Linked DNA regions of Ketobacter alkanivorans. The protein of the gene in region 1 interacts with the protein of each later gene in a pairwise test. Links are inferred from orthologs where the notes say so. Each region holds a gene or a part of one and is shown in the gene's direction. Other genes may lie near its edges. The genes, in order: ftsZ, rlmN and zipA.

Region 1 (9,841 bases):
GTGCCAGGAATGACTGACCACAGTTTGGTACCAATGGCGGCCAAGGCCAAAGGATTGAGCTTTGAAGCGTTGGTTGAAACGATTGCATTGGCAGCCAAAGGTATCGCGTCGTGACAAAAGACATGCCTAAAGCCAAGAAACAAACCAGTACACGTAAACGGTCTGATTCCAAGTCCGATGGTGAAGTGGTTCGATTGGTTTCATGGGTGCTTGGGCTTGTTTTTCTTTGCGGTAGCATTCTTGCCGGTCGAAACGCGTTGCATGGTTGGTTTGCACAATACCCGATTCAGAAAATCAGCGTATTGGGAGAGCTGAAAAATGTCGATCAATCGGTTTTAGAGCAAGCTTTGTCACCGTACATTGCAGATGATTTTTTCACGGTTGATCTGGAAAAGTTAAAAGAAACGGCAGAGTCTTTAACCTGGATAGACTATGCAGATGCAAGAAAAGAATGGCCCAATACGGTGATTGTTTATCTTCAGGAACGCATTCCAGTGGCGAACTGGGGAAAAAGTGAATTTTTAAGTGTAAAAGGTGAAATATTTTCTGCAGAACACGTGCAGCCTGATGTAAATTTGCCTACTTTTATAGGCAAGCCTGATCAAGCTACGGTTATCGCAGAACGTTACAGCAAAATGCAGAGTATTTTGCGTGAGATTGGTCTTTCAGTAAGTGCTCTTGAATTGGAAGATCGAATTTCCTGGAAAGCGCAACTCGACAACGGACTGACCTTGGTCGTGGATGAAAAAGATAGTGTGGAGAAGCTCAAGCGGTTTACCAAACTATATGGATTGTTCACCGAACAACAAAAACTGAAATTGTTTAGAGTCGACTTGCGATACGAAAACGGACTGGCAATCAAGTGGAAGAAAGACGATGGTGACACAGACGCTGCGTAACATGTTTGGCCTGGGGGAATCCCATCCCGTTAGTACACAGGAAAAGTCCAGTGGGGTAGTGAGAAATATGGGTAGCCGTATGATTGTAGGGCTCGATATTGGTACCACAAAAGTGGTCGCCATTGTCGGTCAGCTTAAAGGAGATGGTCATATAGACGTGGTGGGAATAGGGTCCTGTCCGTCTCGTGGCCTGAAGAAGGGCGTAGTAGTGGATATTGAATCCACCGTCCAGTCCATTCAGCGTGCAGTTGAAGAGGCAGAGCTGATGGCTGGTTGTCAGATTCACTCGGTCTATGTCGGTATTGCAGGCAGCCACATTCGCAGCTTGAACAGTCATGGTATTGTTGCCATTCGCGATCGCGAAGTGACCAGGGCCGATCTGGAGCGTGTTATTGACGCCGCCCAAGCGGTGCCTATCCCGGCTGACCAAAAGGTTCTGCATATATTGCCCCAGGAATACATTATTGATTCTCAGGAAGGCATCAAAGAACCCATGGGCATGTCTGGCGTTCGCCTGGAATCGAAGGTGCACCTGGTTACCTGTGCCGTTAATGCTGCCCAGAACATTGAACGTTGCGTGCGTCGGTGCGGATTGGAAGTGGAAGACATCATTCTTGAGCAGCTAGCATCCGCTTACGCCGTTTTAACCGATGATGAGAAGGAATTAGGTGTTTGTATGGTGGATATTGGTGGCGGCACCACTGACATTGCCGTATTCACCGAAGGTTCCATTCGACATACCGCGGTGATTCCTATTGCCGGTGATCAGGTAACCAATGATATTGCGATGGCGTTGCGAACACCCACTGAGCATGCCAACGACATCAAAATTAAATACGCCTGCTGCTTGACTCAGCTGGCAGGGCCCGATGAAACCATAAAAGTAGCCAGTGTGGGGGATCGCCCGCCCCGCGAGTTGTCGCGTCAGGCGCTGGCTGAGGTGGTGGAGCCTCGTTACGACGAGTTGTTTTCGCTGGTTCAGGCTGAGCTGCGTCGTTCCGGTTATGAGGATCTGATTGCCGCAGGCATCGTGCTCACTGGTGGCTCTTCCAAAATGGAAGGTGCGGTAGAGCTGGCGGAAGAAATATTTCATATGCCGGTGCGCTTGGCGTCACCTCAGGCGGTTACCGGTTTGGTGGAGATGGTAAGGAATCCGATGTACTCAACGGGCGTAGGCCTGTTGAAGTATGGACAGAAACAAGTGGCCAGTGGTGCAACGCAGCCTAAAGTTGCGGTAGTGGATCAACCGGGCCTCATGGATAAGATGAAAACCTGGATAAAAGGCAACTTCTAACAAGCGGTTGCAGCAAAAAAACAAACTGAAGATTTAAACATTCTCAACACGAGAAGCCATAGCTGAAAGGAAGGGAGATAAATATGTTCGAATTAGTTGATAACGTTCCTCAGAACGCAGTCATCAAAGTCGTCGGTGTAGGTGGTGGCGGCGGAAACGCGGTCGAGCACATGCTATCCAATCAGGTTGATGGTGTGGAATTCATCTGCGCCAACACGGATGCGCAGGCGTTGAAAAACATGAATGCCAAAACCCTGCTGCAATTGGGTGGTGCGGTAACCAAGGGTCTTGGTGCTGGTGCTAACCCCAACGTGGGACGCGATGCCGCACTGGAAGACCGTGAGCGTATTCGTGAAGTGCTGGAAGGCTCCGACATGGTGTTCATCACCGCTGGCATGGGTGGTGGAACAGGAACCGGTGGCGCGCCCATCGTTGCCGAGATTGCCAAGGAAATGGGTATTCTCACCGTAGCTGTGGTTACCAAGCCATTCCCATTTGAAGGTCGCAAGCGTATGCAGGTGGCTCAGGAAGGGATGAAAGAGCTGACGGAAAACGTCGACTCCTTGATTACCATTCCTAATGAAAAACTGTTGTCGGTACTGGGCCCAAAAACCAGCTTGCTGGATGCCTTCAAGGCCGCCAATGATGTATTGCTGGGAGCAGTGCAGGGTATTGCGGATCTTATCATCCGCCCCGGTATGATTAACGTCGATTTCGCCGACGTTCGCACGGTAATGTCAGAGATGGGTATGGCAATGATGGGAACCGGTTTCGCCTCTGGTGAGAATCGTGCCCGCGAGGCCGCAGAGAAAGCCATTCGCAGTCCGTTGCTGGAAGATGTAAATCTGCAAGGTGCGCGCGGTATTCTGGTGAACATCACTGCGGGAGAGAGCTTGTCTCTGGGAGAGTTCTCAGAGGTGGGTGATACCGTGGAAGAATTTGCATCGGACAACGCCACTGTTGTTGTGGGTACCGTAATCGATCCCTCCATGGGCGATGATTTGAGAGTGACGGTGGTGGCCACCGGCTTGGGTGCGGTAGCGGAACAAGCCAGCCCTGTGCGTGCGGTTGAAAGCGTGACTAAACGGTCTCCCGTTGAGACTGTCTCAGACTATAAGCAGTTTGATAAGCCTGCCGTGGATCGTGTACGTAGGGAGCCAGTAACCGAGGCGCGTCGACGTCCCATGATGGACACCGATGTAAATCGTGAATATTTGGATATTCCTACATTTTTGCGACGTCAGGCGGATTAAATAGGTCAAAAAGCGCACAGAATTGGTCGAAATATTTGGTGATATACACAGATACTGCTAATATTGCGGCAACTTACGGTTTTGTGCCTTTTAATCTCTTAACCCTTTGATTTGTGTGGAGCGACATGATTAGACAACGCACATTGAAAAATACGATCCGTGCGACCGGTATTGGTCTGCATACAGGAGACAAGGTCTATTTGACCTTGCGTCCAGCTCCGGTGAATACCGGAATCGTATTCTGCCGCACAGACCTGGATCCTGTTGTGACTATTCACGCGGACGCCCTTAATGTAGGCGACACCACCCTATCCACCACCCTGGAGAACGGTGATGTCCGTGTTTCTACGGTGGAGCATCTGCTATCAGCTATGGCAGGTCTGGGTATTGATAATGCTTTTGTGGATCTGAGTGCGCCAGAAGTGCCCATAATGGACGGCAGTGCCGGACCATTTGTGTTTCTGCTGCAATCTGCTGGAATCGAAGAGCAGCCTGCGCTTAAGCAGTTTATTCGCATCAAGCGCAAGGTTGTGGTCAAGGATGGAGACAAGTCGGCTACCTTCCTGCCGTTCAATGGCTTCAAAGTTGGCTTTACTATCGATTTTGATCATCCGGTTATCAAAAGCCGCAGCCAGAATATCTCTCTTGATTTCTCCAGCACGTCATTTGTGCGGGAAGTCAGTCGGGCTCGTACGTTCGGTTTCATGCGCGATATAGAATATCTTCGTGAGCGTAACCTGGCGTTAGGCGGAAGCGTTGAGAATGCTATCGTTGTAGACGATTATCGCATTCTGAATGAAGACGGCCTGCGCTATGAGGATGAGTTTGTTAAGCATAAGGTTCTGGATGCGATTGGTGATCTTTACCTGCTTGGCAAGAGTCTGATCGGTGAGTTCCAGGGCTTTAAATCTGGTCATGCGTTGAACAATCAGTTGCTGCGTGAGCTGTTGGTGCAAGAGGATGCATGGGAAATCGTCACCTTTGACGATGAGAAAGTTGCTCCGATTTCTTATGCCAACCCAAGCTGGGCTATTAATTAACCAGCAAAATTGTAATTCCCTTCCTTTCGTCCATATAACCCGGTCATTTGATCGGGTTATATGGAAATTTGCTCATTTTTTGCCATAGTTCTCCAAGGTGTCTGCCAGTTTACGCATGGATGAGGCCAAGTCCCCATCGTTGAGCGTATCGGCTGTTTGTCTGATTAAAGTTTGATTGTGCTCCGATACCGGCGAAGCAGATCGTTTGTAATGCCGATCCAGTTTTTGCTGTGGTGCGGCGATTCGTATGCTTATGGATTGCAATGCTCTGAATTTACTGGATTTTTTCAGTAATGCATGAATCTTTGGTTGCATGAACTTGAGTTGGGTCGCCGATGAGCCTGAGCTGGTTTCGAGAATCAGGGCGCCGTTGCGGTAATTGGCTACTCTGCAGAACTGAGCCAGCTTTGCGGGCAGCGCAGATGCCAAAATGTGATTCAGTTCAACAAGCTGTATAGAATTTTCAGTGAGAGACTTCACTTCTTTGTTGCAAAGCATGAGATCTCTTATATTTTTTATGTTAGTGTCCTGCGCCATTGTTAAAAACTATTCAGTTTGCATTGGATGGATGATGGGATTAGGGCTTAGCCCTCTCAGGATTCTGAAGCAAAAAGCCGGCTAGCTCTAGAGTAGTATGTAATGAACATTATTTTATTTGATCCCAAGACAGGCCAATCACGCACTTTGCGGTTGCGTGCCCCTTTGTTGGCGCTGGTGGCGGCGGTTGTGTTGACGGTAACGGCTGCAGCAGGAATGGGTGCAGGGTATTGGTTTTCTGGAAGTAAGGGCGCTGAACCCGGTGAAATCGCCGCATTCCTCAAGAAAGATATTGCCAATAATGCTGAAAAAGTAATCGAAGCCCGCAAGCAGGCTGAGGATCAGCTGATCGCCATGACCGTCAGAATGGCAGAACTTCAGGCTCGTCTTATGCGCCTGGATGCCCTGGGGGAGCGCTTGGTTGAAGTGGCTAAATTGAAGGGTGGAGAGTTTGAGTTTTCGCAGGCGCCTGCGTTGGGTGGCCCGGAGGAAGGCGAGCTTCAGCTCGAATTGGAGCGGCCCAGTTTTCTCTCGGATCTGGATCGTTTGGCGGCCGATATTGAAGCTCGCGAAGAGCAGTTGCAGGTACTTGAAAGTCTGTTGGCCAATCGTAAGTTACAGAAAGAGGTGTCCATTGCGGGCCGACCGGTGAATTGGGGTTGGCTGTCATCCCGATTTGGTCGTCGCACCGATCCTTTCACTGGGCGTCCGGCTTGGCATGCGGGGATCGATTTTGCAGGTAAGGAAGGATCAGATATCGTTTCGGTTGGCTCAGGTGTCGTGACCTGGGCGGGTGAGCGTTATGGCTATGGCTTGATGGTGGAAGTAAATCACGGTGGTGGTATCACCACCCGCTATGCCCACGCCAAAGAGATTCTGGTGAGCGTGGGGGATATCGTCAAGCAGGGCGAGTCTCTGGCGAAAATGGGCAGTACCGGGCGTTCAACCGGACCCCACGTGCACTTTGAGGTGCGCAAAGATGGCAAGGCAGTTGATCCTGCCCGATACGTTTATCGGAAGCGCAGCTGATCCTCTGATTAATCCCCTGATTGGGGCAAAATATCGTCAAGTTGGCGCATCATTCGGGTGCGCCTTTCATGATTCCCTCACGTAAATGCTTTATCCTTCTAGGAAAATAACGTTAGAATTGTCCCTTTAAATTTATTCCCGTCTGCGCTTGGGATATTCGGCTTTTAGGCCCTCTTTTGATTAAATATTGATAGGTGACTTAAAGGTCCAGAGCCAAGCAGGCTCGGGAACGGCCTCAGTAATAGAAGTGAAAATCTATGTTAGGACCACTGTTTCGCAAGATTTTAGGTAGCAAAAACGATCGCGAACTTAAACGAATGGGCAAGCTGGTTGTTCAGATTAATGCGTTGGAGGAAGAGATCCAGGCGCTGACCGATGAACAGCTAAAGGCTAAGACCCCCGAGTTTCGTTCACGGCTGGAGCAGGGTGAGAGCCTCGATAATCTGTTACCTGAGGCTTTTGCAGTGGGTCGCGAAGCTAGCAAACGTGTCATGGGGATGCGTCACTTCGATAGCCAGATGATAGGTGGTATTACTCTGCATGAAGGTCGTATTGCAGAGATGCGCACCGGTGAGGGTAAGACCCTTACTGCTACTCTGGCGGTGTATCTTAATGCCTTGTCTGGCCGTGGCGTACATGTGGTTACGGTGAACGATTACCTGGCTCAGCGGGACGCGGACTGGATGCGCCCCTTGTATGAGTTTTTGGGCATGAGTGTGGGTGTGATTTTGTCGCAACAGGATGCGGCCACCAAGCGAGCCGCATATGCCAGTGACATCACCTATGGCACCAACAACGAATTTGGTTTTGATTATCTGCGCGATAACATGGCTTTTACCCTGGAAGATCGCGTGCAGGGGCCTCTTAATTTTGCTGTAGTGGATGAGGTGGATTCGATCCTCATTGATGAAGCCCGTACCCCTTTGATCATCTCCGGCCCCAGTGAAGACAGCTCGGAGATGTATAAAAAAATCAATGTGCTGATCCCCAAGCTCAAGCGTGGCTCTGATGAGGGCGAGCTGGATGCCGAGCAAGAAGTTTATCATTACTCCATTGATGAAAAAAATCGTCAAGTAGAACTGACAGAAGAAGGCCATCAGTTTGTAGAAGACTTGCTCACCGAGTACAAGCTGTTGGCAGAGGGTGACAGCCTTTATGCGGCGAATAATCTTAACTTGCTGCATCATGTACACGCTGCCTTAAAAGCACATTGCCTGTTTCAGCGTGATGTGGATTACATCGTACAGAACAACCAGATAGTGATTGTCGACGAGCATACCGGTCGTACCATGGCGGGGCGTCGCTGGTCGGATGGTATTCATCAGGCCATCGAAGCAAAGGAAGGGGTCAAGATTCAAAACGAGAATCAGACTTTGGCTTCCACCACATTCCAGAACTATTTCCGTATATACAACAAGCTGTCGGGCATGACCGGTACAGCGGATACTGAAGCCTTTGAATTCCGCCAGATTTATGGCCTGGATGTTGTGGTGATTCCCACCAACAGGCCGATGGTACGACAGGATCTGAATGATCTTATTTTTATGTCGACCGAGGAGAAATTTGAGGCAATCGTAGAAGATATTAGAGAGGCCATTGAAGCGAAGCGCCCTGTGTTGGTGGGTACGGCCTCGATTGAGACGTCGGAGTATTTGTCGGCGTTTTTGAAGAAGCAGAAAATTGATCACAAGGTATTGAATGCCAAGTTCCACGCTCAGGAAGCGGATATTATCGCTCAGGCGGGTCGTCCGGGTGCACTAACCATCGCCACCAATATGGCGGGCCGGGGAACTGATATTGTTTTAGGCGGTAATTGGCAAGCCGAGGTGGATGCGTTAGATAACCCCACTGAAGAACAGATTGCCAAAATCAAGTCCGACTGGGAGGCGCGTAGCCAGGCCGTGAAGGAGTCCGGTGGCTTGCATATCATCGGTACAGAGCGTCATGAGTCCCGTCGTATTGATAACCAGCTCCGTGGCCGTTCGGGGCGACAGGGCGATCCTGGTTCCACCCGTTTCTTCCTGTCGTTGGAAGATGGTCTGATGCGAATTTTTGCGTCGGATCGGGTTAAAGGGTTGATGCAAACCCTGGGTATGGAGCGGGGCGAGGCTATCGAGCATCGTTGGGTTACCAAGTCTATCGAGAATGCGCAGAAAAAGGTCGAGGGTCGCAACTTTGATATTCGTAAGTCTCTGCTGGAATATGATGATGTTGCGAATGATCAGCGTCGTGTTGTGTACGAGCAGCGTAATGACATTCTCCACGCTGAGGATTTGTCTGAGAACATCAAGGCCATTCGTGTTGATGTGGTGAATGAATTCATCAGTGGTTACATTCCTCCTCAGAGCATGGTAGAGCAGTGGGACGTTGAAGGGCTTGAGCGTGCGATGGAAACGGATTTCAGAATTCGTATGCCGGTGCAGCAGTGGTTGGATGAAGACAAATCGCTGCATGAAGAAACGTTACGTGAAAAGATCATTGGCCTTCTTGAAGAAGCCTATGCCACCAAAGAAGCGAATTTGGGCGATGAAACCCATGTTATGCGTCAGCTTGAGAAGCACGTGATGCTGGCGACCCTGGATCGTTTGTGGAAAGAGCATCTGGCTAACATGGATCATCTGCGTCAGGGTATTCATCTGCGCGGCTATGCCCAGAAAAATCCGAAGCAGGAATACAAACGCGAAGCATTTGAGCTGTTCCAGACCTTCCTGGAAAATGTGAAGTTGGAAGTGGTGCGTGTGCTGTCGACTGTTGAGTTGCGTCGACAGGAAGAAGTGGAAGAACTAGAGCGCCAGCGTCGTGCTGCTGCCGAGCGTGAGCTTACGTTGCAGCATGCGGACGCGGCGTCGGCAACTGCCGACAACGAGCAAGCAGAAAGTGCTGGGAATGCACCGTTCCAGCGGCAGGAACGTAAGGTGGGGCGTAATGAGCCCTGCCCCTGCGGATCAGGTAAAAAGTACAAACACTGTCACGGGCAGGTGGAGTAACATTACCAGGATCGGCAAGAGGGGCTTTGAGCCCCTTTTTTCATGGAATTTTAAAACGCCAATGTTGGCATTGGTGAGTATTGGTGAGTACATCATTGACGAAAGTACATTTGAGTGAGGGCACAACTATGGCGGTAGGAAAAGAAACCTTTGGTGTAATGCATCCAGTTAAGGGGTTTCGTCTGGGCACGGCTCAGGCGCATGTGAAAAAGCCCAATCGCCGTGACTTGGTACTAATGGAGGCCGCAGGCGGCAGTTCTATCGCGGGTACTTTCACCAAGAATGCATTTTGTGCAGCACCGGTCACCCTGTGTAAGGGTAACTTGCAGGCGCTGTCTGGTTATTCCGAGAACCCGATCCTGCTGATTACGAATACCGGTTACGCCAATGCCGGTACAGGTGAAAAAGGTCTGACTAATGCAAAGGCGGTGTGCAGTGCGTTGGCAGAGCAAACCGGATCGGTGCAATCCAATGTGTTTCCTTTTTCCACTGGCGTGATTGGTGAGCCCTTGCCGGTGGAACGTATTGTGAAAGGGTTGCCTGATTGCATTGCATCGTTGAGCGAGCAAGGTTGGGATGATGCTGCCCATGGCATTATGACTACGGATACCCGGCCAAAAGGCGTGTCAGTGCAATTGGAGCTGGCAGGTTCAACCGTTACGATCTCTGGAATATCCAAAGGTGCTGGCATGATCAAACCCAACATGGCGACCATGCTGGGTTATGTGGCGACTGATGCTAAAGTGGCGCCGGAGTTGCTGCAGCGTCTGGCTTCGGAGGCCACTCAGGCATCATTCAATTC
Region 2 (9,916 bases), 2.8 Mb from region 1 along the record:
TGGTTCTTTGGTTTCCATTAGCGTCAACTTCCTGGAGCTGGGCTTGGATTTTACCGGCGGTACACAGATCGAAGTGGAATATGATTCTGCTGCGCAACTGGAACCGATTCGTGAAGTGCTTCGTAACAGCGCTTACTCTGATGCCAGTGTTCAACACTTTGGTCGCCCTGAGGAAGTGCTGGTACGAGTGCCCCCGGTAGATGGCGAAGACAAGGATAAAGTGGGAACCAACGTCTTGGAGTTGCTGAAAGCGCACGCCAGTGATGTGAAGTTGAAGCGAGTGGAATTCGTTGGCCCGCAAGTGGGCGAAGAGTTGCGGGACAAAAGCGGGATCGCACTTATTATCGCTTTGGGCTTGATGCTGATATACGTGACGCTGCGTTTCCGCTTCAAGTTTGCGGTGGGGGCGGTGGTTGCATTGTTCCACGATGTGATTATCACTATGGGGTTCTTTTCGGTGACTCGCTTAACCTTTGATCTGACCGCGTTAGCCGCGATCCTTGCGGTGATTGGTTACTCGCTCAATGATACGATCGTTGTGTTTGACCGCGTGCGGGAAAACTTTCGCAAGGATCGCGGTGAAACCCCGGAAGGGATTATCAATAATTCATTGAATCAGACCTTGAGTCGAACCTTGATGACATCGTTTACAACCCTATTGGTGTTGGCGGCGTTGGCATTGCTTGGTGGTGAGATGATTTTTGCGTTCTCTGTTGCTTTGATCGTAGGTATTTTTGTCGGTACCTATTCATCAATCTATGTGGCCAGCAATTTATTGTTAGTGCAGGACATTAATCGCGAAGACTTTCTGGATCACGATACGGTGCTGGATGATACGCCCTAATCCGTGTTTAATTTGAAGCAACAAAAAAGCCAGCATATGCTGGCTTTTTTGTTGCTGAAGAGACAGTGCAAAAATCAGTAACGGCGCTGTTCCACTCTGCGTGGATCCATCTGCTCTGATCTCACTTGTATGGGGATCGGTTTTAGCTCCGGCTCATTCTGCTGCAAAAAGGGCATCGCGAAAGACTGAAAGAAGGCCGTCAGCGACGTTTTGATTTCTTGCCAATTCATACTGAAATCCCTCGTAGTGGACGGCCAAACGCAGCCGCGTTGACTTCAGTATAGCGAAAATTTGCTACTTCGGCATATGTGGATGAATTGTCTGCAACATTGCCTTAAACAACTTAGGCGGCGCGCATACCACATCCCCGGTTTTCAGATGATTCATGCCCCCGTTTAGGTCGCCGATTAGCCCGCCTGCCTCGGTTATCAGCAGCGCGCCTGCTGCCATATCCCACTCGGACAGGCCGAATTCCCAGAAACCGTCGTAGCGACCGGCAGCAACATAGGCTAGATCCAGTGAGGCAGCGCCAGCGCGGCGAATGCCGGCGGTGGATTGGGTGAAGTCCTGCAGCATAGCCATGTAATTGTTAAGGATTTTGGCTTGGTTGGGGCGGAAGGGGAAGCCTGTGGCCAATAGTGAACCTTCTAGTTTGGTGCGCTTGCTGACCCGGATGCGGCGGCCATTCATGTGGGCACCACGGCCTTTTGCGGCAGTGAATTCATCTTTGGTTACCGGGTTGATGACCACGGCGACTTCCAGTTGGCCGCGTACTTTCAGGGCAATTGAAATAGCAAAGTGAGGAATGCCGTGGATGAAGTTGGTGGTGCCATCCAGGGGGTCGATAACCCAAACATAGTCTTTGTCCGTGCCTTCTATCAGGCCGTTCTCTTCACCCAGATAGCAGTGTTGGGGGTAGCGCTTGCGCAGACCTTCAATAATGCGTTCTTCGGAGGCACGATCCACCTTGGTGACGAAATCGTTGGTGCCTTTTGCTTCCACCTCGATGGACTCTACTTGCTCGTAGGCTTTGTAGATCATTTCTGCGGTGGTGCGGGCCACGCCAAGGGCGGTATTCAGCATCGGATGCATGTGTCAGCTACCTTTTAAAGCTAAGGGTGTATAAAGACGTTGGGTTTAAAGAGCGCACAGAATTCTGTGGCGCGAATGATAGCAGAAAGCATCCGCGACCTTGAGTAAAATCTGATAACATCGGTGCCCTTTTTCATACACTCAACAAAGATTAGCGAAAACCTTATGGAATTACTTAACCGAATCCGCATCGTTATGGTCAATACCAGCGACTCGGGCAATATTGGGGCTGCAGCGCGGGCCATGAAAACCATGGGAATAAGCGATCTGGTGCTGGTGGAACCTAAAGAGTTCCCGACTGCCAAGGCTACGGCTCGAGCCGCCGGGGCAGCAGATGTGCTGTACCAGGCCAGAGTGGTGCCTACGCTGGATGAGGCTTTGGCGGATTGTCAGATGGTGTTTGGTGCCAGCGCCCGCATGCGTACCATACCGTGGCCCCTGATGACGCCACGGGAAGCCACTCAGTTTGTCCTTAATGAGCCAGAAGGTGCGAGTATTGCCATTGTTTTTGGCAGAGAAGACGCTGGTCTTACTAATGAAGAGCTGCGACGCTGTCACTACCACATTTGCATTCCGGGTAACGAATCTTACGGAGTGTTGAATGTGGCTGCTGCTGTGCAGGTGATCTGTTATGAGATGCGTATGGCAGTGCTGGCTCAGCAACAGGCAGAAACCGGCGGGGCACCCGCGGCAAAGCCGGTTATGCCGTTGGAGATAACCGATTGGGATGAGCCGCTGGTGTCGGCAGAGGATATGGAGCGCTTTATGAAGCATTTTGAGGAAACACTGCTTGATATCGGCTTTTTCGACCCCAATAACCCCAAACAGCTTATGACTCGAGCCCGTCGTCTGTTCATGCGTACGCGTATGGATCGATTAGAAATGAACCTGATGCGTGGAGTGCTATCCACTGTGCAAAAGCGCCTCAAGGGAGAATGAAGGAAGCCCCATGTTCGAAGGTATTCGCGAAGATATACAATCCGTTTTTCACCGTGATCCGGCGGCGCGCAACAGTCTGGAGGTGCTGCTGAATTACCCGGGCCTGCATGCAGTGTTGATGCATCGTTTGGCCCACAAGTTATGGAAAATGGGGTTCAAGCTGCTGGCGCGTTGTATTTCCAGCTTTTCGCGGTGGTTTACCGGCATCGAAATTCATCCCGGCGCTACCATTGGTCGTCGTTTCTTCATTGATCACGGCATGGGGGTGGTGATTGGCGAAACCGCCGAGGTGGGGGACGATGTAACCCTGTATCACGGTGTTACCCTGGGCGGCACCACCTGGAATAAAGGCAAGCGTCACCCCACGCTGGCCAATGGTGTGGTGGTAGGTGCCGGTGCAAAGGTGCTGGGGCCGATCACCGTGGGTGAAAATGCACGGGTTGGTTCCAACGCCGTGGTGAATAAAGATGTTCCGGCAGAAGCCACCGTGGTGGGTATTCCGGGGCGTATTATCTGCAAGGATGGCGATGGGGACTGCCTCAAAGAGCGGCAACGCCAGGCCATGGCCAGTAAAATGGGCTTCGATGCCTACGGTATGACCCCGGATATGCCAGACCCCATTGCCCATTCTATCGCCAACATGCTGGATCATATGCATGCGGTGGATGAGAAGGTAAAGGCCATGAGTAAAGTGCTGGAAGCCATGGGCTCGGATTGCGGAAAATCTCTGCCGGAAATCCACGATGAGCTGTTCGAAAATGAATCAGTGACAAAGGATTCCGCTGCCGCGACAAAAGTTGACTGAATTAGTAGGAAATAGCACAATGGGGTTGTGTTGGGCGTTTGTTGTGTGCCCATGTTGTGCTTTCGGAGGCCCGGATTTATGAAACTGACTACCAAAGGTCGCTATGCGGTGACGGCCATGCTTGACCTTGCCCTACACGCTAAAACCGGCCCGGTCAGCTTGGCGGATATATCTGAGCGCCAGGGTATTTCCATCTCCTATCTGGAGCAGTTGTTCGCTAAGTTGCGTAAAAATGACTTGGTCTCCAGTGTGCGTGGTCCGGGTGGAGGCTATCGCCTCAGTCGTCCGGGTGAAGAGCTTTATGTTGCGCAAATCATTGATGCTGTTGATGAAAAGGTCGATGTTACTCGCTGCAATGGGCATGGAGACTGTCAGGATGGCGAAACGTGCCTGACCCATGATCTTTGGCAGGATCTGAGTCATCAGCTGCATGATTTTCTTTCTGGAATCAGCCTGCAAAACCTGGTGGATCGCCAGGAAGTGCGTCGAGTGGCGGATCGTCAGGACAAATACCAAAGCGAGCGTAACAGTAAGGGTAGCGATCTGGATCGTGTGCCCATGAGCGAAATCAACTGATTCCTGTCGGGCAGGCCGCTGTAAACGGTTTTGCCCGAGCCCCCCAGCCTGCCTTATAATTGCGCACCGTTTCTTTACTTCTCGAGCCTGAAATGCGCCCCGTTTACCTCGATTATGCCGCCTCAACCCCTGTTGATCCCGCTGTAGCGGAGATTATGGCCCGTCATTTGACGCTGGATGGTGTGTTTGCCAACCCGGCATCGCGCTCCCATATTTACGGTTGGCAGGCAGAAGAAGCGGTCGAGGCGGCCCGGCGCCAGGTGGCTGAGTTAATCGGTGCAGAGTCTCGCGAGATCGTCTGGACTTCTGGCGCCACTGAGTCCGACAACCTTGCCATCAAAGGTGTGATGGCGGCCAATGCCGATCGTGGCGATCACATTATCACCTCAGTTATTGAGCATAAGGCGGTGTTGGATACCTGTGCCTATCTAGAGGGTAAAGGCTATCGGGTGACGTATTTACAGCCTGATGATCGGGGGCTGATTCACCCCGAGCAAGTGGCGGATGCGATACAAGATAGTACGGTGCTGGTGTCACTGATGCAGGTGAATAATGAGCTGGGTACGGTGACCGATATTGATGCCATTGCCCGCATTACCCGTGATCGTGGTGTGTTGTTTCATGTGGACGCAGCGCAAAGTGCTGGCAAGCTGCCTATCAATCTGTCTGATTCCCCGGTTGATCTGATGTCGCTGTCATCCCATAAAGTGTACGGCCCTAAAGGCATGGGGGCGCTCTTTGTGAGGCGTAATCCGCAGGTCAAAGTGGCGGCCCAAATTCACGGTGGCGGTCATGAGCGCGGAATGCGTTCCGGCACTTTGGCCACCCATCAGATCGTGGGGATGGGGGAGGCGTTTCGCCTGGCGGCCGAATTGATGGTGGCGGAGTCCGAACGCTTGAGTGCTATGCGTCAGCGGTTGTGGCATGGAATCTCTGCTCTGGATGGGGTCTATATGAATGGCTGCGCTCAGCAACGGGTAGCGGGCATTCTCAATATTGCGTTTGATGCAGTGGACGGAGAATCCCTGATGATGGCGCTGAACGATCTGGCGGTGTCTTCTGGCAGTGCCTGTAACTCGGCCACCGTCGCACCTTCCTATGTGGTGAAGAGCTTGGGCTTACGTGATCAGTTGGCGTTGTCCTCGGTGCGTTTCTCCTTGGGCCGTTTTACCCGCGAAGATGATATTGAGTTTGCCATCGAGCGGGTTACCGAGACGGTGACCCGTCTGCGAGGCTGATTGTATTCATTGTTGTAAAACCTGAGTATAATCGCCGCTTTCCACCTTCCCCGCCTGTGGCGGAGATTGGCCAGTTTTTATAACCCATTGATTTTTAAATATTTTGGAGAGAACCATGGCGGTACAACGCACTTTTTCAATCATCAAGCCTGACGCAGTTGCCAAAAATGTAGTGGGTGAAATCCTGACCCGCTTCGAAAAAGCCGGTCTGAAAGTTGTGGCTTCCAAAATGGTTCACTTATCTGAGAAGACTGCCGGTGGTTTTTATGCCGAGCACAGCGAGCGTCCTTTCTTCAAGGATCTGGTATCTTTCATGACCTCTGGCCCGGTAGTGGTTCAGGTTCTGGAAGGCGAGAATGCTGTTGCCTTGAATCGTGAACTGATGGGTGCCACCAACCCTAAAGAAGCTGCTGCAGGAACTATTCGCGCTGATTTCGCTCAAACTATCGACGAGAATGCAGTGCACGGCTCTGATTCAGAAACCTCTGCTGCCCGTGAAATCGCTTACTTTTTCGCTGAAAGCGAGCTGTGCCCACGCACTCGTTAATTGCGTAAAAACAGCAATTTACGCTACGCTTAGTGACAAATGGAGTCGAATGGCTCCATTTGTCGTATCTACAGGGTCCAAATATTGGGCCACACAGGTGTCAAAATGAACCCAGGTTCTGATCCGAACGAAAGCAGCACGAATAAAGTCAATTTATTGGGAATGACGCGCCCGCAGATGGAGGATTTCTTTGAATCCATCGGCGAAAAGCGTTTTCGTGCCCACCAGATTATGAAGTGGATTCACTTCTTTGGGGTGGATGATTTCGAGGCCATGACCAATTTGGGTAAGGCCCTGCGTACCAAGCTGCATGAGGTCGCCGAGATCCGCGGCCCGAAAGTGGATCTGGAGCACTTTTCCAAAGATGGCACCCGCAAGTGGGTGGTGGAACTGGATCAAGGCAATAAAGTTGAAACAGTGTTCATCCCGGATGGCAATCGTGGCACGTTGTGTGTGTCCTCCCAGGTGGGTTGCGCTCTGGATTGCAGTTTCTGCTCAACCGGCAAACAAGGTTTCCAGCGGGACCTGAGTGTGGCCGAGATCATCGGTCAGGTGTGGATAGCCCAACGCTCATTTGGTGCTCCTGAAAATCGCGGTTTGCGCAATATCACTAATATTGTAATGATGGGCATGGGCGAGCCCCTGTTGAATTTTGATAACGTCATCGACGCGATGGAGTTGATGAAGGACGATCTGGGTTACGGCGTAGCCAAGAAGAGGCTGACATTGAGCACCTCCGGTGTGGTGCCGAAGATGTATGAGCTGTATGAGCGTATTGATGTAGCGCTGGCAGTGTCGCTTCATGCTCCCAATGATGAGTTGCGGGATGTGCTTGTTCCTGTTAATAAAAAGTACCCTTTATCGGAATTGATGAAGGCTTGCCGCCAATATGTGGACAAGTTCCCAGACTCGCGACGGGTAACCATGGAGTATGTTTTGATCGATGGTGTGAATGATAAATTCGAGCATGCTGAACAATTAGTTGAGCTGCTGCAGGACGTGCCTTCCAAGATCAATCTGATTCCGTTTAACCCTTTCCCCAATTCGGGGTACAAGCGCCCCAATGGCCTGCGGATCAAAGCATTTCAGGATCGTTTGATGAAGGCAGGGTTTGTCACCACCATTCGTACCACCCGTGGGGATGACATTGACGCTGCCTGTGGTCAGTTAGTGGGCAAAGTTCAGGATCGAACTCGACGCTCGGCCCAATGGCAGGCTAAGGTCGCGGCAAAAGGCAATAAAATTCCGGTACAGCAGGTGCACCCTTCAGGGCGTTCCTGAGGCGGGTGTCTGCGTTATTTCATTACTGAGGAGATTGAGGCAATTGGACAGAACGACATTCAAGGCATTGTTGCTGGGGCTGCTGCTGAGTCAGGGGCTTATCGGATGCGTCACTGAAACCAATGACCCGCTCGCCCAGAACCGTGATCCCGCCAAGGCGGTGCGTATTTATGTTGAGGCAGGCACTCGCTATTTGCAGAGTCGGCAGATGGATAATGCCAATCGCACGCTGCACAGAGCATACGATATTGCGCCAAATGATCCATCGGTGAACAACGCGCTCGCGCTTTTCTATCAGATGGAAGGGGAGGACTCTCAGGCAGAGAAACATTTTGAGAAAGCGCTTTCTAAAGATCCGGGCTTTTCTCAGGCGCACAACAATTATGCGGCCTATTTGTATGGGAAAGGTCGCTATGATGCAGCTATCACCCACTTGGAAAAGGTGGTGAAGGATTATCAGTACCCGCGGCGCTACACTGCGTTCGAGAATCTGGGTATCTGTTATTTGAAGAAGAATGATAAGGAGTCAGCCATTACTGCCTTCAATCGGGCTCTGCAAATGAATCCGAACTTGCCGGTTTCTTTGTTGGAAATGGCATCAATTTCCCTGGATGACGGCAACAATCTACTGGCAGCCCGCTATCTCAAGAAATACGAATCGATAGCCCAGCCCAGCCCCAAGCAGCTGTGGTTGGGTATCCGTTTACAGCGCATCCTGGGTGATAAAGACAAGTTGGCAAGTTATGAACTAGCCTTAAAAAACCTGTTCCCAGGATCGGATGAATACAAAGCATTTAAGGCTTCACTGTAAGATATGACCGCGCTTCCCGGAAAACCTGCAGCAAACGCTACACCGGCTCATGAGTCCGGGGTTGAGGGGTTGGCGGCGACTTCTCCGGGGGCGCGTCTGCAGAAAGGTAGAGAGGCGGCCAAGCTGGACGTGAGTCAGGTTGCGGATTCGTTACACCTTTCACCCGGCGTGGTAAAAGCGCTGGAGGCAGACGATTATCGTGTGTTGCCCAACGCTACCTTTGTCAAAGGCTATATTCGCAGTTATGCCCGCCTGGTGGGGGTGCCTGGAGAAGAGCTGGTGCGCTCCTACGAGGCCATTACTGGTGGTGGCAACCTGAAATCCCCGGAACCGGTTCAGGCGCAGCGTTCAGGCTCTCGATTGGGTGCTCCGTTGCTGGTTGGTGTTGGGGTAGTGCTGATTCTGCTGGTGGTTACGGTGTTTTGGCCCAGTGGCGACGACTCTGTTGTGGATGCGCAGGTGTCAGAGCCAGTGGCAGCCGTGCCCAGCGAAACCATTACCGGAGAATCTATAGCCGACGCAGAGCTGCTGACCCAGGCTGAAGACAGCCAGGAGCCGGAGCCTGAGCCGGAATCCGCTGATGCCTCGAGCGCAGTGTCTGCATCAATCAATGAGCCTGAGCCTGAACCGGTTGAAGTCGCGCCTGTGTCAGTAATGCCTGTTGCTGCCACTGAGGAGCCTGTGGCTGTGGAAGAGCCCGTGGCGGCGACCCCTGTGGTGGCCATGGAGGAAACCCAGTTTGCCACCGGCGTGCTTGACATGACCTTTACCGGAGACTGCTGGGTGGAGGTAAGGGATGGGCGTGGTGACCTGATATACTCCAATCTCAAGCGTCATGGCGAGACTCAGCATCTGGAAGGGGTGCCGCCGTTTGAAGCAAAATTCGGTAACGGTAACGTCGTATCCTTGAGCTACAATGGGCAGCCGGTGTCCTTCCATGTTCCTTCTCATAATGTGGTTAGGGTGCGGCTCGGCGAATAGCGGCCTGCCCTTGTACTCGTAGCAATACACCTCAATAACTCGTAACATACCGCCCTGATCAAAACAGGGTAGGAGTCCGGTAATGCACTTTGAATCACCTATAAAACGTCGTCAGTCTCGCCAAATTATGGTTGGCAATGTCCCTGTGGGTGGTGGCGCGCCAGTCAGCGTGCAAAGTATGACCAATACTGAGACCACCGATGTAGCCGCCACAGTTGGTCAGATTCAGCGCCTGGAAGAGGCCGGTGTGGACATTGTGCGCATCTCCGTTCCCACCATGGATGCAGCCGTTGCCTTCGGTGAAATCAAAAAACAGGTTTCGGTGCCGCTGGTGGCGGACATCCACTTTGATTACAAAATCGCCCTGGCGGTTGCCGAGCAAGGCGTCGATTGCCTGCGCATCAATCCAGGCAACATCGGTCGAGAAGATCGCGTACGGGCTGTGGTGGATTGTGCTCGTGACAAGAACATCCCTATCCGTATCGGTGTGAACGCCGGCTCTCTGGAAAAAGACCTGCAGAAAAAATACGGCGAGCCTACACCCGAGGCCCTTATGGAATCGGCTATGCGCCATGTAGACATACTGGACAAGCTTGATTTTCAGAACTTCAAGTTGAGCCTGAAGGCGTCCAATGTGTTCATGACGGTGGCGGCGTATCGGCTGATCGCCGCCCAGATCGACAACCCCCTGCATCTGGGCGTGACCGAAGCCGGAGGATTGCGTTCAGGTACGGTAAAATCCGCCATCGCTTTGGGGGCATTGCTGATGGAAGGTATCGGCGACACCCTGCGGATCTCGCTG
Region 3 (9,755 bases), 390 kb from region 1 along the record:
TGCGCCTGAAATCGATCAAACTTGCCGGATTTAAATCGTTTGTGGATCCCACCATGGTGTCGTTCCCCAACAATCTTAGTGCCGTTGTAGGCCCTAACGGCTGTGGTAAGTCCAACGTGATCGATGCCGTTCGCTGGGTAATGGGCGAAAGTTCTGCCAAACACCTGCGGGGCGAATCCATGACCGACGTTATTTTTAACGGCTCCAATTCGCGTAAACCCACCACCCAGGCCTCGGTGGAACTGGTGTTCGATAACAGCGATGGCACGTTGCTGGGCGAGTACGCCAATTACAGTGAGATCGCCATCAAGCGTCAGGTAACCCGTGATGGTCAGTCCAACTACTACCTAAACGGCACCAAGTGCCGCCGTAAGGACATTACGGACATTTTTCTTGGTACCGGTCTTGGCCCTCGCAGCTACGCCATCATTGAACAAGGCATGATCTCTCGTCTGATTGAGGCTAAGCCGGAAGAGTTGCGGGTATACATCGAAGAGGCCGCTGGCATCTCCAAATACAAAGAGCGCCGCAAGGAAACCGAGCATCGCATGCGCCGCACCCGCGAGAACTTAGAGCGCCTGGAGGATTTGCGGGAAGAGCTTGGCCGCCAGCTGCAGCATCTGGAGCGACAGGCTGCCGCAGCGGAGAAATACAAGCAGTTCAAAGAAGAAGAGCGCTTGGTTCGCGCCCAATTGCAGGCCCTGAAGTGGAAATCACTCAATGACAAAGTGCAGGGCAGCGAATCCAATATCCGTGATCTGGAAGTAAAGCTGGAGGCCTTCATTGCCGATCAGCGTGCTATGGATGCCCAGATCGAGCAGCAGCGCGATCAGCACCATGAGCTGAGCGACAAACTCAACGAGGTGCAGGGGCGCTACTATGGGTTGGGTGCCGACATCGCCCGTATTGAACAAACCATTCAGCATACCAAAGAGCGCGGCAATCAGCTGCGTACAGATTTACAGCAGACCATTGAGGCCTGCAAAGCGGGTGAAGAGCAGATTCGCTCCGATGAAGAACAGTTAGAAGAAGTCACCATCGAGCTGACCGAAATCGAGCCGCAGTACGAGCTGGTGCGTGAGGAAGCCGACGCCGCCAACGAAAACCTGCATGAAGCAGAAGAACGTATGCAGCAATGGCAATTGGAGTGGGATGAATTCAACCACAAAGCCAACGAGCCTCGGCAGCGTGCTCAGGTGGAGCAATCACGCATCCAACATCTGGAACAATCCGTTGAACGTTTGCGGGATCGAATTGAACGCTTAAAAGGCGAACAGGAAACCCTGTCAGCCGGTCCGTTGGAAGAAGAAGTGGCCATGCTGGAAGAGCGCATGGCAGAAGCGGATATGAAAATCGAAGACATGCAGGCAAATCTTCTGGGCGTTCAAGAAGACATGAAAGCCAAGCGTGAGAGTAATAACCAGGTGAGCCACGATCTGGATCAGTATAAAAGCGAAATGCAGACCCTCAAAGGGCGTCATGCATCGTTAGAGGCGCTGCAACAGGCGGCCATGGGCGAATCGGATCTGGTGGAATGGCTGGCTCAGAATAATCTGGATAGCAATCAGCGCCTCGCCCAGAAAATCAGCACCGAAAGTGGTTGGGAAAAAGCCGTAGAAACGGTGCTGGGCGATTATCTGCAAGCAGTGTGCATTAATGGTTTGGATGCGGTCACTGCCGTGGTCAGCAGTTTGGAAAAAGGCGTGGTGTCGTTTCTGGACACCAGTCAACAGCCCGCTGTGCCAGTCAATCAAAGCCTGCAAGCATTGGCCGACAAAATACAAGGGGAGGCCTCCGCCAAAACGCTTACCGCCGGTGTGTATGTGGCCAATGATTTGGCGCAAGCGCTGCAGTTACGCGGACAGCTGGGTGGTGGTGAATCCTTGATTACGCCGGATGGCATCTGGATTGGCCCCAACTGGATGCGCGTTGCCCGTGATACCGATCAGGAGGGCAGCGTTCTCAAACGTCAAAAGGCATTGGAAGAAACCACCGCCCGGCTGCAGGAGCTTGAAGCCAAAGTAGAAGATTTTACTGATCAGCTTACCGAAGGCCGCGAAGTGTTGCGTGAGCTGGAAGAGCGCCGTGAAGAAGCCCAGCGTGAGCTGACAGAATACAACCGTTCCATCTCTGATCTGAAAGCCCAGCTCAGCGCCAAGCAAGTGCGCCTTGAGCAGTTCAGCATGCGTCGTGATCGTATCAGCAAGGAGCTGGATGAGTGCCGCGAGCAGCAAGCCCATGAGCAGGAAAGCCTGGGGGAGGCTCGTTTGGTGTTGCAAGAAGCCATGGACGTGATGACCCAGGATACCGAGCAGCGTGAAGCGTTGTTGAAACAGCGTGATGCAAATAAGGATCGTCTGGATCAAGTCAAGCAGGCGGCGCGTGGTGGTAAGGATCGAGCCCACCAATTGGCATTACAAGTGCAGCAGCTGAAATCCAGGCAGGATTCTTTCAAGCAGGGCCTCGAACGCTTGCGACAGCAATTGGCTACCATGCAGGAGCGTCGCACCGGCATCGAAGAACAACTGGCATTGGGTGACGACCCCTTCGTGGAGTTGCAGGCAGAGTTGGAAGAAAAGCTGGAAGCCCGCCTTACGGTAGAAGAAGAGCTGGCTTGCGCGCGTCGCACTCAGGAAGAATGTGAGCATAATCTGCGCGCCGCTGAGAAAAAACGTGGAGAAGCCGAGCAGTCTGCTCAAAGCGTGCGTTCCGAGCTGGAGCGTCACCGCATGGATTGGCAGGGTATGCGTGTGCAGCGTGAAAATTTACAGGCGCAGTTGGCTGAATCCCAGTTTGATCTGGAAACCATCGTAAATGAATTGCCGCAAGAGGCAAACGAAACCGATTGGACCTCCGAACTGGAGCGGATAGGTGCCCGAATTTCTCGCTTAGGGGCCATCAACCTGGCGGCAATAGATGAATTCAAATCACAGTCTGAGCGCAAAAACTACCTGGACGCTCAACATGACGATTTAATGCAGGCGTTGGACACACTGGAAAACGCCATTCGCAAAATCGACCGTGAAACGCGTACCCGCTTTAAAGAGACCTTCGACAAGGTTACCTCCGGCCTTTCGGAATTGTTCCCGAAAGTATTTGGGGGTGGTCACGCGTATCTTGAACTCACTGGTGATGACTTGCTGGATACCGGTGTGGCCATCATGGCTCGCCCGCCAGGTAAAAAGAACAGCACAATCCATCTGTTAAGCGGTGGTGAAAAAGCGCTGACAGCCATCGCGCTGGTGTTCTCCATTTTCCAGCTCAATCCTGCGCCGTTCTGTATGCTGGATGAGGTGGATGCTCCGTTGGACGATGCCAATGTTGGGCGTTATTCCCGCATGGTGGAAGAAATGTCCTCCAAGGTGCAATTTATTTACATCACCCACAACAAGATTGCCATGGAAATGGCGCATCAGTTGATGGGTGTGACCATGCACGAGCCGGGGGTGTCGCGCCTGGTAACCGTGGATGTGGAAGAGGCCGCTGCGATGGCAGTGGCTTAATTTACGAATTTTTGACGTAATAGCTTTATTTTTAGTGGATTTGCTCTATGTTTCTGATAGATGAGAAAAAACTGCGATCAGGGTTTGATCAAGCAGAAACCGCAGAGAAGACGCGAGGATTCGATTAATGGAATTCGGCCTAAGAGAAGTCTTGATACTGGTAGGTTTGGTAGTCATTGCAGGGATTTTGTTTGACGGCTATCGCCGCATGCGTAAATCCAAACTGGGCGAGCTTGAGTTGCCTTCCGAAATGGGAGGCAGCTGCGAAGATGATTGGGAATCATATAAAGGGGAGCTGCCAAATGGTGGTGCCCGTAAAATTCCGTTGAGTGTACGTCGCTCCATTGGAGCGAGCGAGCCGGTTGCCACGCGCAAGGAACCCGAAATGGGTGATAGCTTCGGCTCGGCTCTGGATGAAAACGATATATCATTCAATGAAGAGGTTGTTGCGGAACAGCGCGCTCCGCGCCAGCCGGTGGAGCCAAAGCCTGCTCGAGTTGAAGCCAAGCAGAAGCCCCGTGAGGCGTCTCCGGAGCAGGAGTACGTGGATGACTTGGTGGGGGCTGAAGGCGATGCCCATACCCAGAACGATCTGTTTGACGACGACGATCTATTGATCGCTACTCGGGCAGAGCAGCAGGCGCAACTAGCGAAGAAAACAGGCGGCAAGCGCCGGGAAGAGAAATCGGCAGAAGTGGAAATTGACCCAGATTTACAGGAAGTGCTGGTGATCAACGTGATGGCGCGCTCCGGGGAGCTGGAAGGTAACGATCTGCTTCGGGTGATGCTGTCCTGCGGATTCCGTTTTGGAGAAATGAACATATTTCACCGTTACGAGCAGCACAGTGGTAAAGGTAGTCTGCTGTTCAGTGCGGCCAATGTGGTGGAGCCCGGTGTGTTTGACGTGGATCGAATGGAGGAGTTCAGCACGCCAGGCATCTGCATGTTCATGAAGCTGCCTGGCCCGAAACGGCCGATCCATTCCTTCGAGATCATGATGGACTCTGCGCGCAAGATTGCAAACCTACTGGATGCTGACGTGAAGGATGAGCATCACAACGTGATGCGACAGCAGACCGCTGAGCATTATCGTCAACGGGTTCTGGATTTTGAGCGCCGCTTTCTTTCCTACAAAGCCAGTCAGAAGCAACACTAACCGGTTGTTGGTACTGTGGCGCAGTGCAGCGCCACAGTAAAGTTACCGTTCGAGAGTCGGGCATCTGACGTGTATAATTCCAACCAGGAAATCGTAACAGGTTGGATTCATGCATGGCCTCAACAGACCATCAAACAGAACAGACAATAAAACAGCAGATCGATCAGCTGCGGGAGCAGCTCAGAGAGCACAACTATCTTTACTATGTGTTGGATGAGCCCTCTATTCCTGATGTGGAATACGATCGTTTATTTCAGCAGTTGAAGCAGCTGGAAACAGCCCATCCTGAATTGATTTCGTCAGATTCACCTACCCAGCGTGTTGGTGCCCAACCTCTTGCTGCTTTTCAGCAAGTGCAGCACCGCATTCCTATGTTGTCGTTAGACAACGTCTTTAACGAAGAAGAATTGATCGCTTTTGATCGCCGAATTCGTGAGCGCCTGAACGTTGAGGGTGAAATCCAGTACGTCTGTGAGCCCAAGCTGGATGGCTTGGCGGTGAGTCTTTTATACGAAAACGGTGTACTGGTGCAGGCGGCTACCCGCGGTGATGGCCAAACAGGTGAAGACATCACCATGAATATTCGTACCATCGAATCTATTCCATTGCGGTTACGTGGCGACGATTACCCGCAGATTTTGGAAGTGCGTGGCGAAGTGTTTATGCCTAAAGCCGGTTTTAACCGGCTCAATGAGAAGGCCATCGAGCGTGGGGAGAAAACGTTCGCCAATCCTCGTAATGCGGCGGCGGGGAGTTTGCGGCAGCTTGATTCCAGCATCACCCGTCAACGCCCATTGGATATGTATTGCTACAGCGTGGGTTATGTGGAGGGCGGAGATTTAGCGGACACCCATCACGGTAATTTGATGCGCTTAAAGGGGTGGGGAATGCGGGTTAATCCAGAGATAGAGGTCGCCACTGGAGCCAATGAACTGCAATCCTACCATGATCGTATTCTTGCCAAACGCAATGCACTCGAATACGAAATTGATGGCATTGTGTATAAGGTCAATGACCTAAAACTACAGCGTGAATTGGGCTTTGTCTCCCGCGCGCCACGCTGGGCAACCGCCCATAAGTTCCCTGCCCAGGAAGAACTCACTACGCTATTGGGCGTAGAGTTTCAGGTAGGTCGCACCGGTGCCATTACGCCGGTGGCACGATTGCAGCCAGTGTTTGTGGGTGGGGTAACCGTCAGCAATGCCACGTTGCACAATATGGATGAAGTGGCGCGGATGGACGTGCGCATAGGCGATACTGTCATCGTGCACCGCGCTGGCGATGTTATTCCAAAAGTAGTAAAGGTGGTGCTTGAGCGCAGGCCAAATGATGCCGAGCCTGTGCTTATGCCCAGCGTTTGTCCGGTTTGCGGTTCTGATATTACCAAAGCAGAGGGCGAGGCGGTGGTCCGTTGTTCGGGTGGCTTGTTCTGTCAGGCGCAGGTAAAAGAAGCCATCAAACACTTTGCCTCCCGTAAAGCCATGGATGTAGATGGGCTGGGGGATAAACTCGTAGAGCAGATGGTGGATCAAGGTTTGATCGCCCATGTGTCGGATCTTTACCGCTTGAAAGCCGAACAGCTCGCTGCCATGGAGCGCATGGGTGATAAGTCTGCCCACAATCTGATTACAGCGCTGGAGAACAGTAAATCCACAACGTTGCCTCGATTCCTGTTTGCGTTGGGTATTCGTGAGGTGGGGGAGGCTACAGCCCTCAACCTGGCGAATTACTTTGGCAATCTGGCCGCACTCAAGCAGGCCGATGCCGATACTTTGCAGCAGGTTCCGGACGTCGGCCCAATAGTGGCTAATCATATAGTAGCGTTCTTTCAGCAGGATCATAATCTGGAAATCATCGACGCATTGCTGGCCGCTGGTGTGCACTGGCAGGAGCAGCAGGCAGTAGATCGGGACTCTTTGCCACTGGCGGGGCAGACCTATGTGCTAACCGGAACCCTTACACAAATGACGAGGGATGAAGCCAAGCAATATTTGCTTGATTTGGGAGCAAAAGTCAGTGGCAGTGTGTCGAAGATGAGCGATGCTGTGGTGGCTGGCGAAAAAGCAGGCTCCAAATTAAGCAAAGCAGAATCCCTTGGTGTTCCTGTTTTGGATGAGACTGCGTTTATTCAGTTATTGCAAGAGCACGGAATTCAGCCAATTCAGTAACGTTTCACCGTAATCATTAGGAGGCAGTGTGTCCGATCAGACTCAATCCCCCATCGTGACATTAAAGGAAAACCGGTTTCCGTTGTTCAGCTTGGTGCTGGTGATATTGGCGTTCTGTCTGACCGCCTACGTCGTTTTCCTGAACTATGAGATGACCAAGGTGACGGGTGCTCAGCTGCTGCGTGCGCAGCAGATGCAGGAGCGTGCACAATCAAAATTCCTGGATCAGTATTCAACGTTTTTGTTCCAGCAGGCCCAATCAGCTCGCTTTGAGCGCACATTCGAAGTGCGGCAAAAACATTACTCCGATTTTATGGGGGCATTGTCGGATGCCTGGGGTAGTGTGGGGCGCAAGGACGGCAAAGGTCTTGAAAATGCGCTGCATCAGCTGGCTAAGTCATATTATGCGTTGGAGCCCTTTCTGGATGCCGGTAGCCGCCATTATATGCAAAAACGCATCGCCATCTTTCACAATCTCGCCAAGCAGTTGATGGGGTATGAGAAGGAAAGGCGCGGTATCATCATGGAAGATAAAACCACCATGGATCGCATGATTCAGGATTTTCAGGAATTCCTGTATCCGCTGTTGTTCGAGCCTTTGGACAAAAAGGAGGAAGGCCGTGAAGGTGATGAAGCTGGTAGGTGATCCGGTTAAGTTAAAAGACCTTGGCACCCGCCCCAAACGCAAGATCGACAAGCCTCGCGAAAAGATTGATGAATTGCAGCTTGAGCTGCTTCGAACTCAGCAGGCGTTATTCCGTGAGAAAAAGCGGGTTATTATTCTGATCGAAGGTACTGATACCGCCGGGAAGGGGGGTGTTATTCGCCGTTTGACTCGTCACCTTGACCCTCGGGGCGTGCGGGTTTGGCCGATTGGTGCCCCCGCGAAGTGGGAGCAGTCCCGTCATTACTTATATCGCTTTTGGCAGAAGTTGCCCGAACCAGGTGAAATCACCATTTTTGATCGTTCTTGGTATGGCCGAGTGTTGGTGGAGCGAGTGGAAGGTTTTGCCAGTGAAGCTGAATGGTCACGCGCCTACGGTGAACTGAAGGATTTTGAGCGACAGCTTACAGATGATGGTGTGGTGTTGATTAAGTTGTTCCTTAATCTGTCAAAGGAGGAGCAGTATGATCGTTTTATGGATCGTTTGCGCGAACCCACCAAGCGTTGGAAGATTACCCCTGCCGATTTGAAAAGCCGCCATTTCTGGAATGATTATCAGACAGCCTATGAAGATATGCTGAATAAAACGGCTACTAAAACGGCCCCCTGGTATTTGATTCCTGCCGATGACAAGCAATTCTCGCGTGTTAAATGTCTGTCTGTGATTGCGGATCAGTTGCAGCAGTTAGTGGATTCTTCTCGTGTAACCTTGCTGGATCCTTCTGTGATTGCTGCAGTCGTAGAAGAATTCGGTGAGGATGTTTTGCGAGTGCAGATGGCGGAAGGTATACATGGAAAACATGATTGAGGTTCCCTGGGATCAGTTGGCCGCAGATACATTGCAGGCACTGGTTGAAGAGTTTGTAAGTCGAGACGGCACAGATTATGGTGAGCGCGAGATCGCGTTGGCGCAGAAGGCAGAGCAGGTTATTCATGGCATAAAGCGAAAACAGTATGTCATCGTATATGATCAGGAGGCCGATAGCGTTCAAATCGTAACGGCGCAAGATTGGAAAGCGTCTGGTTACTAAGAGTGTTGTGAGTCAAGCCTTGACGTTGTCTTGTAACAGGGCAATCCAGGATTGACGCTGGATGTAATGGCTGAAATCCTTGGCGCTTAATGCGGGGCTGAAATAGTGGCCCTGTACCACATCACAACGATGATCTAGCAGAAACTGTAGTTCTTCTCGGGTTTCAACGCCTTCAGCGACCACTTCCAAATTCAAATTTTTGCACAGTTGAATAATGGTGTGAATGATGGCGGCGGACTGTCCGTGTTTCACGCATTGCGATACAAAACTGCGATCGATCTTGAGAGTGCTGAAGGGAAACCGGGTCAGATAGATCAGCGAGGAGTAGCCGGTGCCGAAATCATCCAGCGCCACTTTGACGCCTAGATTGCGGATGCCCTCCAGTGTGCGGATTACCCGGTTGGTATCTTCCAGCAGCACGGTTTCGGTGATCTCCACTTCAAGTTGTGACGGTGCAATGCGATAGGTAAGCAGTGCATTGCGAATCATCTGAACCAACGAGCCTGCCCGAATCTGGATAGGGGAGAGGTTAATCGCTATCCGTATCGCCGAGAGCCCTTCATCATTCCAGCGCTTGGCCTGCATGCAGGCTTGGTTAATCAACCAGTCTCCCAGTTCATTGATCAGGCCGATTTCCTCAGCCATGGGCACGAATTGTGAGGGGCTAACGAGCCCTCGCACGGGATGATTCCAACGCACCAGCGCTTCGACTGAATGAACTGTGCCGCTTTTTAAATGCAGTTTGGGTTGATAGTGTAGCTCTAGCTCATTGTGGCGAATGGCGTGACGCAGGTCATTCTCAACCGAAAGCCGCTCTTTGGATTTGAAGTCAATGTCACTGGAATAGAAGTGGAAGTTGTTTCGCCCCTGGGACTTGGCAAAGTGCATGGCCGCATCGGCGTTGCGCAGCAACATTTCAGCGCCCAGCCCGTTCACCGGATACAGCGCGATGCCCGCACTTGCAGTCAGTACAATATTGTTGCCCTGTAGTGTGAATGGTGTAACCAGCTGCTTTAATAAGCGCTGCACAAACAGTATGACATCATCCAGTTTGCCGAACTGATTCAGCAGAATTGCGAACTGGTCGCCTTCCAGGCGGGCAATTTTGTCTGACATGGGCTCCTGAGGCGCTTGTGGATCAATGGCCTGCATATTCAACGTGGTGCATTGGGTGTTGTCGAAGGTTCGTAGCAGCCGGTTGGACACTTTTTTCAATAGCTCATCACCGGCTTC

What was found.
Region 2: the proteins of ftsZ (region 1) and rlmN interact in binary tests that used the Escherichia coli proteins (3 or more experiments, as listed by UniProt). The link is inferred for Ketobacter alkanivorans from one-to-one orthologs.
Region 3: the proteins of ftsZ (region 1) and zipA interact in binary tests that used the Escherichia coli proteins (3 or more experiments, as listed by UniProt). The link is inferred for Ketobacter alkanivorans from one-to-one orthologs.

What each region holds. Positions count from the first base shown.
Region 1 is NZ_CP022684.1:4,071,982-4,081,822, forward strand. The notes cover bases 1,445-4,361. They hold ftsZ (cell division protein FtsZ), read left to right. Parts: upstream 1,445-2,276; coding sequence 2,277-3,446; downstream 3,447-4,361. Other genes in these bases: ftsA (cell division protein FtsA), read left to right, coding at 1,445-2,193; lpxC (UDP-3-O-acyl-N-acetylglucosamine deacetylase), read left to right, coding at 3,572-4,361. Also shown: Kalk_RS17455 (D-alanine--D-alanine ligase), read left to right, coding at 1-114; Kalk_RS17460 (cell division protein FtsQ/DivIB), read left to right, coding at 111-899; more of ftsA, read left to right, coding at 967-1,444; more of lpxC, read left to right, coding at 4,362-4,486; Kalk_RS17480 (DUF721 domain-containing protein), read right to left, coding at 4,559-4,984; Kalk_RS17485 (M23 family metallopeptidase), read left to right, coding at 5,126-6,052; preprotein translocase subunit SecA, read left to right, coding at 6,310-9,039; bifunctional glutamate N-acetyltransferase/amino-acid acetyltransferase ArgJ, read left to right, coding at 9,168-9,841. UniProt on the Escherichia coli protein: Essential cell division protein that forms a contractile ring structure (Z ring) at the future cell division site. The regulation of the ring assembly controls the timing and the location of cell division.
Region 2 is NZ_CP022684.1:1,290,548-1,300,463, reverse strand. The notes cover bases 5,243-8,234. They hold rlmN (23S rRNA (adenine(2503)-C(2))-methyltransferase RlmN), read left to right. Parts: upstream 5,243-6,146; coding sequence 6,147-7,322; downstream 7,323-8,234. Other genes in these bases: Kalk_RS05455 (RodZ domain-containing protein), read left to right, coding at 8,137-8,234; pilW (type IV pilus biogenesis/stability protein PilW), read left to right, coding at 7,366-8,133; ndk (nucleoside-diphosphate kinase), read left to right, coding at 5,610-6,041; Kalk_RS05475 (IscS subfamily cysteine desulfurase), read left to right, coding at 5,243-5,494. In the rest of the region: protein translocase subunit SecF, read left to right, coding at 1-844; Kalk_RS21165 (hypothetical protein), read right to left, coding at 919-1,074; Kalk_RS05495 (inositol monophosphatase family protein), read right to left, coding at 1,139-1,936; tRNA (cytosine(32)/uridine(32)-2'-O)-methyltransferase TrmJ, read left to right, coding at 2,102-2,875; cysE (serine O-acetyltransferase), read left to right, coding at 2,886-3,680; Fe-S cluster assembly transcriptional regulator IscR, read left to right, coding at 3,759-4,256; more of Kalk_RS05475, read left to right, coding at 4,349-5,242; more of Kalk_RS05455, read left to right, coding at 8,235-9,114; ispG (flavodoxin-dependent (E)-4-hydroxy-3-methylbut-2-enyl-diphosphate synthase), read left to right, coding at 9,197-9,916.
Region 3 is NZ_CP022684.1:4,456,178-4,465,932, forward strand. Bases 2,814-5,644 are described here. They hold zipA (cell division protein ZipA), read left to right. Parts: upstream 2,814-3,630; coding sequence 3,631-4,659; downstream 4,660-5,644. Other genes in these bases: smc (chromosome segregation protein SMC), read left to right, coding at 2,814-3,503; ligA (NAD-dependent DNA ligase LigA), read left to right, coding at 4,773-5,644. Outside these bases: more of smc, read left to right, coding at 1-2,813; more of ligA, read left to right, coding at 5,645-6,827; Kalk_RS19120 (hypothetical protein), read left to right, coding at 6,856-7,473; Kalk_RS19125 (polyphosphate kinase 2 family protein), read left to right, coding at 7,457-8,299; Kalk_RS19130 (YheU family protein), read left to right, coding at 8,283-8,522; Kalk_RS19135 (two-component system response regulator), read right to left, coding at 8,535-9,755. UniProt on the Escherichia coli protein: Essential cell division protein that stabilizes the FtsZ protofilaments by cross-linking them and that serves as a cytoplasmic membrane anchor for the Z ring.